Regions from separate parts of the Halobacillus sp. B29 genome, predicted to be linked through region 1. Evidence: predicted binding sites of a transcription regulator. Region 1 holds the regulator's gene; each other region holds the start of a gene.
What was found. Region 1 encodes LexA, which represses DNA repair genes until DNA is damaged. Its sites were predicted from a motif close to CGAACATATGTTCG; they were not measured.

Region 1 (6,262 bases):
GCTACGTTGCCTGGTCCGGCCAGAACCGCAGTCCGCTCGTGCGTGTTCCTACCTCCCGTGGCTTAAGCACACGTATAGAGGTAAGAAGCGTAGACCCTGCCGCAAACCCTTATATGGCTATGTCTGTGTTACTAGCCGCAGGGCTTGACGGTGTGGAAAATAAATTGAAAGCCCCAACTCCAGTTGACCGAAACATTTATGTGATGAACAAAAAGGAACGTGAAGCACACGGCATTAAAGATCTTCCAGCCACACTCTTCAATGCGCTGGAAGAACTGCAGGAAGATCCAATTATGGTCGAAGCTCTTGGAGAGCACCTGTTTGAACACTTTATTGAAGCAAAAGAAATCGAATGGGATATGTTCCGTACGCAAGTACACCCTTGGGAGCGGGAACAATATCTGCAAACATATTAATCCTCATCAAGCCTTGGCGCTCTAAGCGCTGAGGCTTTTTCTTATATTGTAGGATAAATTATAATTATCAATGTTTCATCTTTCTAATTTATCCTCTATTTCACCCCTGAAAATTCCGATACCCTGTGTTAAATTCTTAGAGAATATAAAGTCCGTAAATGTAGTATTTATTAATGCTCGTAATGCGTATTTGGATATAGAAGATCATGAATTTAATGACTACGACACTAAATATTCGATTGAACACCTATCAAAATTAAGCTACCTCCCAAGTAGCATTACAATATACAATTAAATTATTTTGTTTTTTTAAGCGAATATTTGCAGGAGTAATTAAATTGTACATCAAACAGCGGCTCCTCAGAAGCTCGGTAAACTATTAGTTTCCCCAGATCCACCGACCTAACGATAACTATCTTTGTTTTAAACCATTTCATCTAAGCTTTTGAGTAGGACTTATTCTTAATTCTACGTATATCCGTTGATGGTTTATTTTTATGATGGACCCATAATTTCAACAGGACAACATTGCTTTTCTTTATTGGATAACATTAATCGTGTCTTGGCTGTTAAGCTAGTCTGAGAAAGAGCCAGAAGTTTATGTAATGAAACCATTAACTTCTTTTCATAAAAATATCTTTTTTGACAATTTGAATAAAAAAGACGGCGTCTGATTAAAAACGACAGCGTTCAGCGCTTTGGATATGGAGCGTTTTTAAGTTTAAAAACGTTCAATAATCTCAGATTTAACCTGCTTTAAAGTGTTTCGCAACACGTGTTGTGTTATGATTTATATACAACAATTGATTTGTTAGGGGATGTAGAATGGAACAATATACTGTCGATCAAGCATTGGAAAAATTGAAGCAATATAAAATTACGACACATAAGGAGAGCCTTCGACGATGGTTGCGAAATGGCACTATTAAAGGGGTCGAACCTGCGACACGTAAGGACGGCTGGCGAATAAACAAAGATGATCTATGGTCGTTTATCGAAGAACGTACACTGGTTAATGAAACACAAAAACCTAATGCAACAAATGTTGCTAAAGAGGATGATGTCCGAGAATTTTATAGATCGGAAATGTGGTGGGAAATTGCTCGTAAAAATATGTTCGAAGGATCCGTTGAAGTAAAAAAAACAGACGTACGCTCATGTATTAAACAAAAAAACTATTCCGAAAAATTTGAAATATATATATGGAATAGGATTACAGAACATACTTGGCAAGCTACGCCCCGCATCTTTTATTTGCATGATGCTTTTCTTTTTAGTAGCCAGCGTATAAAGATGGACACTAATTATAAGGAACGTAAAGAGCAAATTTTGTTCGCTTTGATTGAGTATTTAAGAAACAACGGTATTAAGTAAATAGAATGAGTAGAAGTAACAAATGGATGTAAAGTTGTAAAAATACACTTGGAGGTGTATTCCTTATAGGTAACAAAAGCAAGTGGTTCAATTTAAATTAGAAGAGAATCACACGAATCAAGAGTTTATGGGCATGTTTGGGATTAAGAATTAGTGCCAAATTAAATCGAGTAGGAAAAGATTTAAGAACGCGGAAACCCACAGGTTCTCTTAACCTATAGATGAACAATATCTTCACTTGAAATGACCGGAAAATGGGGGAAGAAATGCCTCAGCTTAAGAAAATAAGATAGCTTATTTTGTAAGCAAAGATGAAAAGCTGGAATAGTACCGGTGAATCGCAAGGAAGTGGATCCAAAAGTATTCTCCAAACTGTAGAAGCATTTAAGCGCAAGTACCCTAAAGATATTTTTAATGCTCTGGTAGAGCTAAAGAATGCCCCTATGATCGCTTACGGAGAAAGGTGTGGGGACCATCAGTTCTGGAGAAGGATATCATTGAGTTTTGTGAGGAGAAAACTAAGTGTAGAAGACCATACTCTGGCGTAATGTTTATGTCGAGTATTTTACAACGATTAAGGACTTATATCATAATGAAATCCTCTCTTACTCTATCCTTGATAGACAAGATACATCCTTCGAATTAAATACGTTAAGGAAAGGTATGTGAAGGACATGTTGACATATATGAGGTGATCCTTTCATAGGACCAAGGTTTACAGTACACGTATGTCCTATCAGTCTCAATAAGAGGCAAATAAAGAGGCACTATCAAAGCATGTCCCGATGAGGGAGCTGCTTTAATAATGCCATCATCGAATCATTCTACTCCACGTTAATATCAGAATAATCCAGTCTTCTAGAGTGAGGAAAATAAATCAACATACCGTATGCGCGCATACGCAAATGTATTACTACAATGATTGTCGCCTTTTCAAAAGCTAAACTCACGTTGATTCAAATTAACAGCCAGTGTGTCTGAGGGAGTCTTATTTAACTGTGTCACTCCAGTGAACATAAGGGCTATTATTGCTTGTTTACAGCAAAAATAGCCTCTATTTAAATATTTTACGTATGAGTTTTCCACTGATTTTACCTGCAGCTCTCCTGCCGACTCGCTGGCCAAGTCGGTTATTACGAACAGCATCCACGTCGTTCCAGATTCTAAGGATTTTTGAGAGCTTTGACTTTAATCCCATGTTAATCAACTCCTTACTTATAGTTCAAGCTCAAGAATGACCTTCCTTACGATAATCCGTTTGAACTTAAGTACCCTGTATCAAACATTTGGTAAACCAGCTCTTTTCAAGGAAAGTCCACCTTATGGGAAGGAAGAACGGAATAGAAATTATTTTAAATAGAACTTTTTAGTAGTATTTAATGGGTAAACACATAAAAAAGGGCAGCTCTTAAGAGCTGCCCTTAATATTTAATTAATGAACAGTACGATACAAACCTACTACCCGTCCTAGAATAGATACGTCATTTAAAAGAATAGGTTCCATCGTAGCATTTTCCGGCTGCAGGCGGATATGGTTTCTTTCTTTGAAAAAACGCTTAACGGTAGCTTCCTCATCCTCAGTCATGGCTACTACAATGTCGCCGTTTTGAGCAGTCTGCTGTTGTCTTACAATTACCATGTCACCATCCAGAATACCAGCCTCAATCATACTTTCACCCTGTACCACAAGTACAAACGTGTTATCGTCCGTACCGGCTAAAGAGTCCGGAAGAGGCACGTACTCTTCGATATTCTCGACTGCGGTAATCGGAGAACCAGCCGTAACTTTACCAATGACAGGTGCATAGGAGGCTTCACTTCTTGGGATACTGTGATCTTCCTCTAACTCTATTACTTCAATAGCTCTTGGTTTAGTAGGGTCTCTACGAATGTACCCCTTTTTTTCTAAACGCGATAGGTGTCCGTGAACCGTTGAACTGGATGCCAGGCCAACGGATTGACCGATCTCACGGACTGAAGGCGGATAACCTTTCATAATTACTTGCTCTTTAATAAAATCTAATATTTCTTGTTGTCTCTTTGAAAGTTTACTCATAGATTTACACCTCGTACATAGGATTTATAGTAACCACATTGTACCATGCTTACTTAAATAATACAAACAAGCGTTCGAAAAATCCGGTTGACAAGAACGATTGTTCGTATATAATTAGAATTAGAAAAAGCGAACATTAGTTCTCAAGAACGTTCGTTCCTAAAATTGGAGGGTCTAATCATGTTCAACAAACTGTCAAAGCTTGATATTACGTACCTGGTGCTGTTTATCGCAAGTTTAGCCTTTCTTTACTTTTCAATGGTCTCCATTGGATAATCTATTATATGCTTAATGAGAACACTTAATAGAAAGGGCCGAACATCATGAGAGTTATCCTATATTGTCGCGTAAGTACAGAAAAAGAAGCGCAAGTTTCTTCTTTGAACAGACAAAGAAATGAATTAAAACAGATGGCCGCACACCATAGTATGGAAGTTGTGGATTGTATAGAGGAACAAGCAAGCGGATATGAAATTGAACGGGAGGGAATTTTCCGCTTGCTTGAATATTTTTCTAGTAGGGAAGCGGACGCCTTATTAATACAAGATGAAACTCGGCTTGGAAGAGGAAACACCAAAATTGCATTATTTCATCAATTAAATAAGTTAGACGTTCAAATCTATTCACTTTCCCATGAAGGTGAGTTGGAAATAGCCGAATCCGACTCTATGGTTCTTCAAATAGTGGGCATCGTAGAAGAGTATCAGCGGAAAATACATAACATGAAGATCCGCAGAGGAATGAGGAAGGCGGTTGAGGAAGGTTATAATCCTGCAGTTAATCTATCAAATCAGCACTTGGCTCCTGGACGTGAGAGGATTGAATTTCCCATACACGAGGTTGTTCGTTTACGCCAGAACAAACTGTCATTCAAAGATATAGCCGCTACTCTTCGTGGACTTGGATATGATGTATCAAAAGCAACCGTCCATCGAAGATATCAGGAGCACGTATTACTTGAAAAAAAAGAAGACAAAGGTTACGATTGAATAAATGACAAGGGTCGCGTGGCCTCTTGTCTTTTTCTTGTTCATACATGAATCGATCCTGTTAATCACAATATAAATACAAAGGGGTATGATCTATGTTATCTAAAGAAAAGATTGATCGTATAAATGAACTGGCTAATAAATCTAAGCAAGAAGAATTAACTGTCAAGGAAAAAGAAGAACAACAGGAGTTAAGACAGGAATACCTGAAAAATGTTCGTAAATCTTTTAAGAACCAGTTAAAGGGTGTTACTGTTATTGACCCTGAAGGAAAAGATGTTACACCTAAAAAATTAAGAGAAATGCAGGAAAATGAAAAGAAAAACTGATTTATAAATCCGTACAGCTTATGTACGGATTTATTTTGTTTAAGAAACCCTTTTCTGGGAAAATTAATCGTAAGGGTTGGGTTTTTCTTGAAATATTGCCCCCGTGCTTGTTTCAAACCTCAATTCATTATAGGATAATACTTGTACATATTTTCGAAAGAGAAAGGGGAATGGCGATTATGGCAAACAGCCTTGAACAAACTTCAATAAACACAATCCGAACACTCACTATCGATGCCGTTGAAAAAGCAAGTTCCGGTCATCCGGGAATGCCAATGGGGGCAGCTCCTATGGCGTACACCCTTTGGACAAAATTTATGGATCACAATCCTAAGAACTCTGACTGGTTTAACCGCGACCGCTTTGTACTATCAGCGGGACACGGATCTATGCTTTTATATAGTCTCCTGCATTTATCAGGATACAATGTGACGATCGACGATCTTAAATCTTTCCGTCAGTGGGATTCTAAAACTCCAGGACATCCTGAGTACGGACACACGGATGGTGTGGAAGCAACTACTGGCCCACTTGGTCAAGGTTTATCCATGGCTACCGGTATGGCAATGGCTGAAGCGCATTTAGGCGCTAAATACAATCGAGATAACTATAATGTAGTAGATCACTACACTTTTGCTATTTGCGGTGATGGAGATCTAATGGAAGGTGTTTCTCAAGAAACTGCTTCTTTAGCAGGTCATCTAGGCCTTGGCAAATTAGTCGTGTTGTATGACTCTAATGACATCTCCCTGGATGGAGATTTAGATCGTTCCTTTAGTGAAAGCGTTGAAAAACGCTATGAAGCTTATGGCTGGCAAGTGATTCGTGTTGAGGACGGAACAGATACCGAAGAAATTGCAAAGGCGATTCAAGAAGCCAAGCAAAATACAGATCAACCGACGATGATCGAAGTTAAAACAGTAATTGGCTATGGTTCACCCAATAAATCTGGGAAGTCTGATTCTCACGGGGCTCCACTTGGAGAAGAAGAAGTTACTGCAGCGAAAGCTCACTATGAGTGGGAGCATGAAGAACTATTTCACGTTCCAGAGGAAGTATATCAGGATTTCAACGAAAAAGTTCAACAAAACGGAGAAG
Region 2 (6,262 bases), on a different contig from region 1:
GGAAAGCCTTTCAGTCCAATTGAATTAATCCAATTAGTAGAGGAAATCCTGACATGATGGATTACTTCCAAAAATCGATTCGCAGAAAATTCTTTATAGTCATGCTGGTAGTAGTGACTGCCACCTGTCTAGCTACGTCGGTCCTATTTTATTTACAGTACTCCAATAAGATCCAGCATGAGACGTTGACGGCTGAATTAGTAGATAAGCGAAACGTTTTACGCAATATTAAAGAAGAGTATCAGACCATGGTTTTTCGAACTCGTGGATACATAGCATTCAATAATAATAATGAACTGCTCCAAGCAAAACAGGCGCGGGAAAACCTTGACGGATATTTATCCGAAGCTCAGGGAATGAATTGGTCTAATGGACGGATTGAACTTTTTTCTGATCTTAATCTGTTTTTGAAATATTACTGGCAAAGTCTAATTCCCAAAGTAGAGATGGCTGTAGAAAACGGGAATATGGAAGAAGTTCGGCAACTCAGTCTCGCTAATACAACCGAACAAATTAATGAAATTATCCAAACACTCGAAGATATATCGAATGAAGCTCAACAGACGTTAACCTCAGAAAATGACAATTTCCTTGAGCGGATGGACTTGATTTCTTATTTGCTTTTTGCCCTAATGGTTCTTGTAGTTTTCATCCTATCAATTGCCTCAAGAACATTGAGCCGGGGGATAGGACGACCGCTTTCTGAACTTTCGATAGCATCTGAATCATTAGCTGCAGGAAGAAATTATGATGAGTTACCTTCGAGTAAGCGAAAAGACGAAATTGGTACATTGACACGCTCCTTTCAATATATGGCCAAGGAAATTGGAGAAAGGGAAGACAATCTTTCTGCTCAAAATGAAGAACTGATGGCCCAACAGGAAATGCTTGAATCCTATGTAAATGATTTACGAAACAAGGACTTGGCTTTAAATGAGTCCTCCATTGTCGCTATATTGGACGAAGATGGATGGATTCAAACCTGTAACGGTAAATTAGCGGAAGCATCGGATTATTCAGTAAGTGAGTTGGAGGGGCGTCATTTCTTAAGCTTAACGGAGGAGTCTTACGATCATACGGATGTAAAGAAAGCCTTCCCAGGAGTGGAACACGGAAAGGTGTGGAAAGGAGAGGTGAGGTGTAACCGTAAAGGTGGAGGTTTTTTTTATACAAACACCACTGTAGTCCCTTACATAAATGAGGTTGGCAAAGTCGAACAATTTATTGTTATTCAGAAAGATATCACTGATATAAAACAGGCCCAGGAGCGGTTAAAGGATTCTTTAAGTGAGACAGAGAAGGCAAGAAGTACAGTGGAGAAATTGAATTCTATGAACCAGACGCTTTCAACCACCATGGACAAGCAGTCTTTGCTGGATCAGGTCATTTACCAGCTCTCTATTTTATATCCATTCGACCATGGAATCTTTATGCTGCTTGATTCTGGTGGTTACGCGAAAATTGGTTTAAGAGAGGAAGATTTGAAGGATGATATTATAAATTCTTTCGCTCATGCGGTACAGCGCTTACGGGCTCAACGTGTCCCTTACATCCGGGAGCGTAAAATGACGATCTATGAAGAGGGTTATTTTAATGAATCTAGTAAAAGTTATGATCTCTATGTACCTGTATTTAATTCCAGAAATAAACTGGAGGCGTTCTTTGTAGCTACAAGGATAGGAACTTCCTATGAAAAAGAAGAGATTAATGGAATTACGTCCATTTTGCAGCGAGTTTCATTATACATCGAAAGAATTGATTCTTATGAACAATCAGAAATTAACCGTCAATTGAATCAGGATATCATAGATAATATAAATGAAGGAATTCTGTTTGTAGATGAAGCAGGAAAGCTCGTGCAATACAATCAAAACTGGCTGACATTCCTTGGCCTTCCATACATGGAGCAAGAGAATTGGTTAAAGGTGGAGTTTGAAGATTGGCTAAATCAAATTTCTTCCTACATCACAAATGTGGAAAGCTTCGCAGCCTTTTGCAGAGGAATGGTATTCACTGATGATCATCCAAAGAGCAGTGTGAGAATAGAGATAGGTGCTGAAGAGGAGTTTCGCATAATTGAGGTCTATGCGGAACCTATTTATCATCAACATGAAAAAGAAGGCATTTTATTTGTATTCCGTGACATTACTTCGGAATTTGAAGTCAACCAGATGAAAACAAACCTGGTTAGTACAGTGAGTCATGAATTACGAACTCCACTGGCGAGTGTCCTTGGATATACGGAATTAATGATTCACCGTGATCTGCCGGAAAACCGGAGAAAGAAATATTTAAATACCATTCACGGTGAAGCAAAGCGGCTGACAAACCTTATTAACGATTTTCTGGATCTGCAGCGTATGGAGTCGGGGAAGTCTACTTTCCATAAAGAAGTAGTAGAATTGGGAACTCTGGTAGAAGAAGTGGTAGAAAACTTACGTATCACTCACACAGACCACCTGTTGGTGCTCACAGATCAGACATTAACTTCAAAGATCCACGCAGATCGTGAGAAGATTATACAGTTGATGAATAACATCATAGGGAATGCCATTAAGTTTTCCCCGGATGGAGGAGAAGTGGTAGTAGCTATAAATAACGATCAATCCAACGTTTACGTACATGTAGCGGATGAAGGTCTGGGCATTCCGGAACATGAAGTTACGAAGCTATTTACTAAGTTTCATAGAGTGGATAACTCAAGCCAGCGTAAGATCGGCGGTACGGGTCTTGGGCTTGCTATTAGTAAGGAAATTGCAGAGATTCATAATGGACGTATATCTGTACTCTCAGAACAGGGAGAAGGCAGCGTATTTTCCATTACCTTTCCCTTACATGAACCGTTGAAAAATGAAGATGGTCCGGTTGAAAAAGTCCCGCATGTTATCCTTATGGAAGATGATATTAATTTATCCCAGCTAATAAAAGATGAATTAGGGGACGCTGGTATTAAAGTTTCTCATTACAATGAAGGACGATCAGCTCTGAATGAATTGGATAAAATGAAGCCGGATGTATTTATTATTGATTTAACCTTAGCTGATCAAACTTCTGGATGGGATATTATACAAGCTATTAAGACCTATAATCACCTGTCTGACGTTCCTATATTTATCTCAAGTGCGCTCAGTCAATCGTCGGAAGTTCCAGATATCGAAGTGGAAGGGTATCTGGTCAAACCTTACCCATTAAGAAAACTTTCAACCACTATTATGAAGACCCTCTTACAGGAAAGTAAAACTGGTCAAATTCTGATTGCGAAGGAAGAATAACCAAGAAACTCTTGAGAAATGAAAATTTCTCAAGAGTTTCTTTATTACGAGAAGAGTCTGGACCTGCTTAGCACCGAATGTTTGTTCGTTTAATGTTAGAATGATAAACTAATGTGGTAAACTAATGATGACTAGTTAAGAACGGAGGTTTTCGTCATGGAGAATAAATTCGAATTGGTTTCACAATATTCCCCGCAAGGAGATCAGCCGCGAGCGATTCAGGAACTTGTAGATGGAATTAATCGCGGGGAAAAGCACCAGACTCTTTTAGGGGCGACAGGGACAGGGAAAACGTTCACTATGTCCAACGTGATTCAGGAAGTTAATAAACCTACATTAATCATTGCCCATAATAAAACGCTGGCCGGACAGCTCTACAGCGAGTTTAAAGAGTTCTTTCCAAACAACGCTGTCGAATATTTTGTCAGTTATTATGATTATTATCAGCCGGAGGCCTATGTGCCTTCTTCTGACACATTTATAGAAAAAGATGCGAGTATCAATGATGAAATTGATAAACTGAGACACTCGGCAACTTCAGCTTTGTTTGAACGAAACGACGTTATTATTGTGGCCAGTGTATCGTGTATTTACGGTTTAGGTTCTCCAGACGAATATCGAAGCCAGGTGCTATCAATCCGTTCAGGAATGGAAAAGGACCGTGACGAATTATTACGTAACCTTGTAGACATCCAATATGCCCGCAACGATATTGACTTCCAGAGGGGAACGTTCCGCGTACGCGGGGATTCTGTTGAAATTATACCGGCTTCACGTGAAGAGCATGCTATACGTGTCGAGTTTTTCGGTGATGAAATCGATCGGATTCGCGAAATTGATGTTCTGACTGGAGAAGTTATGGGCGACCGTGAGCATGTAGCGATCTTCCCAGCCTCTCACTTCGTAACACGAGAATCCAAACTAAAAAAAGCAATTGTAAATATAGAGCAGGAAATGATTGAGCGCGTAAAAGAATTACGTGAGCAAAATAAACTGCTTGAAGCTCAGCGCTTAGAGCAGCGGACAAACTATGATTTAGAAATGATGAATGAAATGGGTTTTTGCTCAGGGATCGAAAACTACTCTCGTCATCTGACATTTCGTGAGCCAGGCGCAACTCCATACACACTCCTGGATTACTTTCCAGATGATTTCATGATTATGGCAGATGAGTCACACGTTACACTTCCTCAAGTACGGGGTATGTACAATGGGGACCAGGCACGTAAACAGGTACTTGTTGATCACGGTTTCCGATTACCTTCAGCGCTCGATAACCGGCCGCTGAAGTTCCCGGAGTTTGAAAATCATATTAATCAAATCACATATGTATCTGCTACTCCAGGACCATATGAATTAGAACATACGCCTAAAGTTATTGAACAGATCATCCGGCCGACTGGTCTGCTTGATCCTGAAATTGATGTGCGCCCGATTCATGGACAAATCGATGATCTTGTAGGCGAAATTAACAAGCGTGCCGAAAGAAACGAACGGGTTCTTGTAACAACGTTAACGAAGAAAATGTCTGAAGACCTTACGGATTATTTGAAAGAACTTGGTATCAAAGTTGCTTACTTGCACTCTGAAATTAAAACACTGGAAAGAATAGAAGTTATACGCGATCTCCGTGTTGGTAAATACGATGTAATCATCGGTATTAACCTGCTTAGAGAAGGGCTTGACATCCCTGAGGTTTCTTTAGTTACTATTCTCGATGCTGATAAAGAAGGGTTCTTGAGGTCGGATCGTTCCCTGATTCAGACGATTGGAAGAGCGGCACGTAACGAAAACGGACGTGTCATTATGTACGCGGATAAAATTACGAAGTCGATGCAGTTTGCAATTGATGAAACATACAGGCGTCGTGAAAAGCAAATTGCTTATAATGAAGAACATGGGGTTACACCGAAAACAATCCACAAAGAAGTCCGCGATGTTATTAAAGCAACGGCCGTTTCCGAAGAAGAAGGTTCTTACGACAGCGGTATGAAACGCCCTTCTGAAATGACGAAGAAAGAACGTCAGGAAACGATTGACAATATGGAAACAGAAATGAAGCAGGCGGCTCGAGATTTAGACTTCGAAAGAGCGGCTGAATTACGTGATATATTATTGGAATTAAAAGCGGAGGGATGAGGAAGTATGGCTAGCAAGCATATTAGTGTTAAAGGAGCCCGGGCCCACAATCTAAAAGGGATTGATATTGATATTCCTAAGAATAAACTGGTCGTTATGACAGGGTTGTCCGGTTCCGGAAAGTCTTCTTTAGCGTTCGATACCATCTACGCGGAGGGGCAGCGACGTTATGTCGAGTCTCTAAGTGCCTATGCACGGCAATTCTTAGGACAAATGGATAAACCGGATGTGGACTCCATAGAAGGCCTTTCTCCAGCCATTTCGATTGATCAGAAAACCACCAGTCGTAACCCCAGGTCAACAGTGGGGACGGTAACTGAAATTTATGATTATCTTCGTCTGCTGTTCGCACGAGTAGGCCGCCCTACTTGTCCAAAACATGGAATTGAAATTAATTCGCAGACCGTACAGCAGATGGTTGATCAAATTATGGAGTATCCAGAAAGAACAAAAATGCAAATTCTCTCCCCGGTGGTCTCAGGGCGAAAAGGAGAGCACGCCAAAGTATTTGAACAATTGCAGAAAGAAGGGTACGTTCGTCTGCGAGTAGATGGAGAAATGCGTGAGATTTCCGAGGAAATAAACTTAAATAAAAATAAAAAACACTCAATTGAAGTAGTTGTGGACCGGATTGTGGTTAAAGAAGGAGTTGAAGGCCGGCTATCCGATTCAATTGAAACGGCCTTAAAACTAGGCGGGGGGCATACCCTGGTGGATGTTATTGGAGAGGAAGAATTGTCTTTCTCTGAACATCATGCCTGTCCAATCTGCGGTTTTTCTGTAAGTGAATTGGAGCCGAGGATGTTCTCTTTTAACAGTCCTTACGGGGCCTGTAATCGGTGTGATGGCCT
Region 3 (6,262 bases), on a different contig from region 1:
AATACTAACCTAAAAAATCCCCACCTTTGGCGAAAGGTGGGGCTCTATCCTTGCTTAGAAAAATAAGAAAAGCAAGAAGTTAATTATTATATCATCTAATTTATTCTTTCTGAAACATTCATTCATATCATAGTGCTCAAAATGTATTTCTTCGGATGAATATTGCCACAGAAAAGCAAACTCGAGACACCAAAGAGTCACTACCTTTTATAGCTTTATAAATTCTGATACCCCTCACAAAGATAATTTTCAAAATGATAACGCTTTCTGAAATTATTTGAACTCATGAGAAAGTTTGAGGGCAGCTAAACCTTACATCATGCCGCCCATGGATTCATCTAATTCAATAAAAGAAAATAACATCTAACCAGATGGATAAAAACAATGTTTACAAGGTCCGTAACCAACTTCAATAATAAAAGAAGATAAACAAGGCTGTAGAAAAGTATGTCAAAAAGTATGTCATTTGATAAAGTCCTTAGAAGATAGGGGGATGACTAGATATGATTCCATATGTGAAGGAAATTCATGGCTTCTCCTTCAAGCTAAAGAAGTAAATCATCATTCACCTTTTTATTAGTGTAAAAGTTATTTCTTTGAATGTTTAGCCCTGAAAAAACATTATTTTCTGGAAAGTTGCCATCAAATTCTGAAGTGTTTAATAAGGTCAAAGTAACGCCCTAGTTCAGGAAGCTCGCACTAAGAGCTCATTGGTTTTCTTTGATAGAATTTAACAAGCCTGTTTTTGCGAGCAAGCCTAGAAATCTTCTGAATATCCATGTAATCATCTCCATAAAAAAGACATCTGTAATTAACAGATGTCAAAGTTTCTTGCACTTGATGTCAGGGCAAATAAAGCACAAGTTAATTTAGTTAGATTACTCATTATTATCCATACCTTCTTTTTTCTCTTGTTCTGTAATCTTTCTTCTTAATTCTTCTTTGTATTTTTCTTCATCTTCACCCTGGTATTCCAAATGTTCTTTGATTTCACGGAGCAGTCCTATCAATTCCTTTTCTTTTTGATCTTGCTCTCTAACTTCATCACATGAGCCTGAAATGTTTTTACGAAATATTTCTATTACTATCAAAGTAAACCTTATAGCGTTAGCAAGTAGAGCACAAAATAAGAAGGAATATATTAAAGTAACTCCTTCTTCACTAAAGTCAGTATTTAGTATTGATAATATTAAAAAGGTAAATGCGTAAGTTAAAGCCCAGGCAGAATAACTTATAAACCTATCAGAAACATTATCTTCCACCAATTTAGACACTGCTTTAGAATAATTTGTACCTAGTACAGACATCACCGTAATAAAGAACCCGATTAACACCACTGATATATTAATTAGTAATGAAGACTTGTTTTCATTAAAAAGTATTGAGCTTAACTCTTCTTCAAACTCTGATAACTTAGCCATACTTTCTACATCAAAAAACGGAATATTGATAATTAAAAAATAAAAAAACGAAACAACGATTAGCCCCAAAAATACTTTTGGTAAAATTAGTTCAAATAAAGAGTCAGATGCTACCAAAAGACCATTTTTAACTTTATCACCGAAATTTGTCTGTTTGCTAGTACTTTGATTCACTCATCACTGCTCCCTCCCGGTTCATCTTCAATTACCTTATACTTATCTTCAACTTTTACGATTAAACGAGTATCAAGAAATCGCCTATTGTCGGCCACACTATACCTTACTTTATCTTTAGTAAAACTGGTATATGCTTTATTTAAAGTTCCAAGGTTAGAGTGTATAGTGTTTATTATTTCTGCACCTACTAATTGCCATCCAGGATAAGAAGCAGGATTGTTTTCAAAAATTTTGTCTTTCAATGGCCCACCGTTATTTTTTAAATCTGCGTTGTCCAATTCTCCCGTTTCAGAATCTCGATAGCGAACTTTCAATGTATCCACCGAATTCATATTCATTTGAAGCATCTCTAACATTGCAAGGGCTGCATCTAGCCTCATAGTATTATGTTTACCATTATCAACGCCGAAAACCATTCTAACTTTATTTGCCTCCAGCTCTTCCTTGGCAGAGCCAATCTTCCTTAAAGAAGAAAGCACTTTGTTTGCTGGTTTTTCGTCTTCATTCATTGAATCTTCAAAATGACCCATGTGATATTCACTAAGAGACAAAGTTAACTCAATAGATCTAATCTGGGAAGAGCTTTTAAGATCTTCCATTCCCTTATAGGACATGATAGGGCTCAATACAATTTGGAATTCCGGGTAACCATTTTCATCTTTTGGAAGAAATGTGTTTAGATATTTTTCTATACCGCTCTGTTTCACTCCATGCATACTGCCTTCGATAGCAAACACATCGGTGTTTTCGTCATGAACTATTGTTACCATCTCAATTATGTCTTTTTTAACTTCATCTAACTCTTGTGGCGACTGTATGTCCCCAAGATACGGCTTATAATCTTGTCGATATTTCACAAATGGTAATATCCTATAATTTGGATTCTTTGAATGTAAGTCAATCTTTTTTATTGCGGTGGGGTAACCATCTATTCTCCTTAGCCTGTCAACCCAGTCAGCTAACCCAGCCAAATCTAAAAATTTACCCACAGGTATATTTGTTTTTTCTTCATTCTCATATATTGCTACTTGGTAAAATTTAACTGTTCTAGACATTAAGTCACACCCTTTCAACCGTTACAATTCGACACTATGATTCTATAAACCTCCTATTTATGGTGGAATTAGCAATTTTTGTAGAAATAAGGTTAAAGTAAATGTGTAGGATGTGATAAAGAAATTAAAAGAATGGGCTGAAATAATACAAAAACATCAAGGCAACATGGATGAAGAGTTAGTGGAGGTATTTTTAGATATGTGTGGTTATGCGGTGTTCTATAAAGCAGAATTGAACGACTGGAAGATTAACTTACCAATTGCTGCATATAAAAGAGAATGACGTTACGAATTTAGTAATGTATTTGAAGCAATGTAGATAATGCCGCCCATTCCCTGAATTAACTGAAGAATAAAAGATAAGGTGTAAAAACGATTAAATAAGATATCTGTATTAAAAAAGAAAATCCAGTCAATATCCAGTCGTAAGTATCACCTCAATATCCCCTAGGGTTAATATGGGGCAATGGTAATAAAATTCTTCCCCATATCTATTTTCATGTCGAGCTTCTACATTATTATGAACAATTATTGGCTCTTCCTTAAGAAGCTCATATAATCGTTACGTCCATGATTTGGTCAATATTAATGGAGGTATGTAATTTCTCCCTAACGGTTATACATTTCACTTTTCGTACGTTGAGGTCAATCTGCAATACCTTGACCTTTTCTTCACTATAATTAAAACCATTATGATATCTGATTTGTATTGGTAGACCGTCACTTACTGCCCGCTGAAGTTTAAACCCCATTTCCTCCATTTGCTGTTCATCCAAAATAGGTTTTTCAATGCGTTCATCCTCTTTCCACACCTGCTTCACCATCTCAACATGCTCAGGCAACATTAGAGATGTCCACTTAATTGTACCTCGATCCCGATTTCGATTATCCATTGATGACACTATTCCTTTCTTTATAAGGATGAACTGACAGGATATTTTCCTTTCTAAACGATCGAACTGTCTTCTTCGTATAACAGTATGCAAGAACTACGTCTCTTTTAATAGAAACAACACAGATAACACGCTGAGAAAAATTTCCCTTTTTCGACATATAAATTAGTTCAACTTTTTTCTTATCGGACTCTGACCGATTCAACATACCCTCCACTGTGGTCACTCCTAACACGAACATTTGTTCTTATAATATCACAAAGTAAAGAAAAGTAAACTTACAAATTTTGTGAAGGGTTTTAAAGATATATGTCGAATTATGGAATTGATACAAAATCGGGGAGGTTTTACGATTGGAAAGCGTGATTTCTAAACTTTTGGAGTGGCAGGAAGAATTAGCAAAAGAGGAAGTATCTGAAGGGATGGACAACGTTCTAGTCGACATCTTTTCTTATTTAAAGAAGCAAGAGCTTAAAATAAGAGAGTTAGAATCGAACTTAAGCGTATATGAGACTCCTATTAAACATTAAAGAACAAGCCCAGGCTCTTGGCCAGGGCTTGTTCTTTCTATATTCCGGAAATCCTATAAATCCTAAATTTAGGACAGTAACGGAGGTTGCAGTTATACATTCTTCTTATACTACGTTCGGTTTGCCGATTAAACTGCTTAATTATTTTCAAATTTTTTTCTTAATACCTTAATTCCATCTATAACCACATCCAAATCTTCATCAAGAATATGACAAGGATAATTCTCTCTTATTTCCCCTTTTTTCCTTGCCTGCTCAAAGTCTGGATTATTACCATACTGAACGAATACTGTACATGCCTTATGAATGTTCTCTGGATCAGCTGTATGCCAATGTACTGTCCCAAAAAACACACGATAGTATCTCTTGTTGCCTTTTAACTCTCCGTAACTGGATGGAATCAGTTTAAATGCCCATTCTTGATATGTCGGTTCTTTTTTCATTAAATCACCTCAAATTTGATTATGAGGTAATCATATACCTTACCACCTAAAAACGTAAAAGAGCAAAATCGTACAATTAATACAATAAGGTCCTAAAGCAGTTATTGACAAAACTTTAAAATGCTTTGGTTTACATAGAATTTCATAAATTTCTTAGAAATAAAAAAGTAATAGACACAACCTTAATACTTACGTATAACGTATTTTATGGCTATCAAGTTAATTGGTTATATCCAATCTTCTATTTTTTCCAGGTGGCTCTCTATTTTATTAATTTCAGTGAGATAGTATTGCTGTCGATGCTGGGACAATTGTTTAATATATTTATGTACACTAATTAATCTTACATTAGATTTTATGATTTGATCTGAGATTTCTCCTCTTCGTCCTCTCATATAAATAATAATTAGGTATCTGCAATGGTATTTGTATCTATCAATGGTATTAGAAGCGTAGACAGTCCACTGGCTCAACTTGGCATCCATCCATACACCATTCCTCAAAGTGTAATCAGGATTGTATTTTTCGTGATCGTATTTCGAATATGATATTCCAGTTTCAATTAACAGTTCATCTAACAAATCTTCAAAAAGATAACCACAATATGAAGCATCTCTTGAATCCTCTCGTACTTTATCATAGTCTAAACCAGCCTTTTCTATGGCTTTACTCCATGAACCGATTCGATTGATAGCACCATCATATAAAGACTGATTATAACTTTGTATATGTGATTTGTACAAAGGAATTTCTTGTTCATACAGCTGTTGTATTTCTGCTAACACACTTTCTATCGTCCATTTCATTTGAACTTCTCTTTGTTTGACAAGCCATATTTGCTCCGCTACTTCTAGTTCATCTTCATAGTTGTACCCAGCAGCTTCAATTGCCACCTTTAAACTTCCATATCGATTATAACAAGCATCCTCAAGTCCACTTGTATGTTCTCTAATTGTTTTTCTAGATAATGGTAGTCCTTTTTCCTTTATTTCATATAAATTTTTCAGAACATAAGTTTTTGAATATAAAGTTGAATTTTCGATTGTTTCTTGTCTTTTTATTTCTTTAATTCGTGGATAATCTACCCCTATCATATCTAAAGCATTTCCCCAAGAACCTAAATATTCTACACATGCTCTATACAGTTGTCTATGCTGATTTATTATATAGGATACGTATAGCGGTTCATCATTTTCTAATAGTTTCAATATTTCTTTCTTAATACTATCATCAGTCCACTTTCGTCTAGATGTTACTTTTTTTATATTTGCATAATCGATACCTGCTGCTTCCATAGCATTTTCTATAGAATTAAAATGTTTATACAGCATTGCTAATAATGATCCATGGTTTTCATAAAGAAATGAGTATGTTAAGTTATTATTTTCTTTGTGTATTTGTATAAGGGATAAAATTGCTTCACTTTTTTGAGCCTCAAGATACTCCGTACTGTTAAACCGTTTTTGTCTCCCTTTAGAGATTTTTTGAGCCCCTTCCCTTTTACCTCTCTTCTTAACCTCTTCATAATCATACCCTGCATTAGTTATTGCATTCTCCCAATTTCCGAAATGTCTCCTCCCTGCTTTTAAAAGAGCTAAGTTAACTTTAGTTACATTCCTTACGTACAATCCTTCACCCTTGTCATCTAGCTTCACAATTTCTTTTATAACTTTATCTGGCGTCCATTTTATTCTTTTGGAGCTCATATGCTTCATTCCTTTTTACCATTTAAATTTCACATAC

Region 2: a site for LexA is predicted at 3,347-3,360, ahead of uvrB (excinuclease ABC subunit UvrB). Genes of this name have one in related genera too.
Region 3: a site for LexA is predicted at 3,781-3,794, ahead of ACTWP7_RS18910 (YolD-like family protein). Genes of this name have one in related genera too.

The regions. Positions count from the first base shown of each region.
Region 1 covers NZ_JBQQCM010000003.1:134,882-141,143, reverse strand. The annotation lists gene glnA (type I glutamate--ammonia ligase) at 1-416, shown strand, start outside; gene ACTWP7_RS04995 (hypothetical protein) at 1,242-1,790, shown strand; partial or broken gene ACTWP7_RS04990 (IS3 family transposase) at 1,873-2,745, shown strand; gene ACTWP7_RS04985 (hypothetical protein) at 2,845-2,988, opposite strand; gene lexA (transcriptional repressor LexA) at 3,223-3,846, opposite strand; gene ACTWP7_RS04975 (YneB family resolvase-like protein) at 4,170-4,835, shown strand; gene ACTWP7_RS04970 (DUF896 domain-containing protein) at 4,931-5,164, shown strand; gene tkt (transketolase) at 5,344-6,262, shown strand, end outside.
Region 2 covers NZ_JBQQCM010000006.1:108,604-114,865, forward strand. The annotation lists gene ACTWP7_RS09545 (response regulator) at 1-57, shown strand, start outside; gene ACTWP7_RS09550 (ATP-binding protein) at 54-3,272, shown strand; gene uvrB (excinuclease ABC subunit UvrB) at 3,429-5,411, shown strand; gene uvrA (excinuclease ABC subunit UvrA) at 5,418-6,262, shown strand, end outside.
Region 3 covers NZ_JBQQCM010000019.1:37,258-43,519, reverse strand. The annotation lists gene ACTWP7_RS18920 (hypothetical protein) at 879-1,595, opposite strand; gene ACTWP7_RS18915 (DUF6731 family protein) at 1,592-2,653, opposite strand; gene ACTWP7_RS18910 (YolD-like family protein) at 3,205-3,546, opposite strand; gene ACTWP7_RS18905 (hypothetical protein) at 3,900-4,076, shown strand; gene ACTWP7_RS18900 (hypothetical protein) at 4,214-4,519, opposite strand; gene ACTWP7_RS18895 (hypothetical protein) at 4,747-6,225, opposite strand.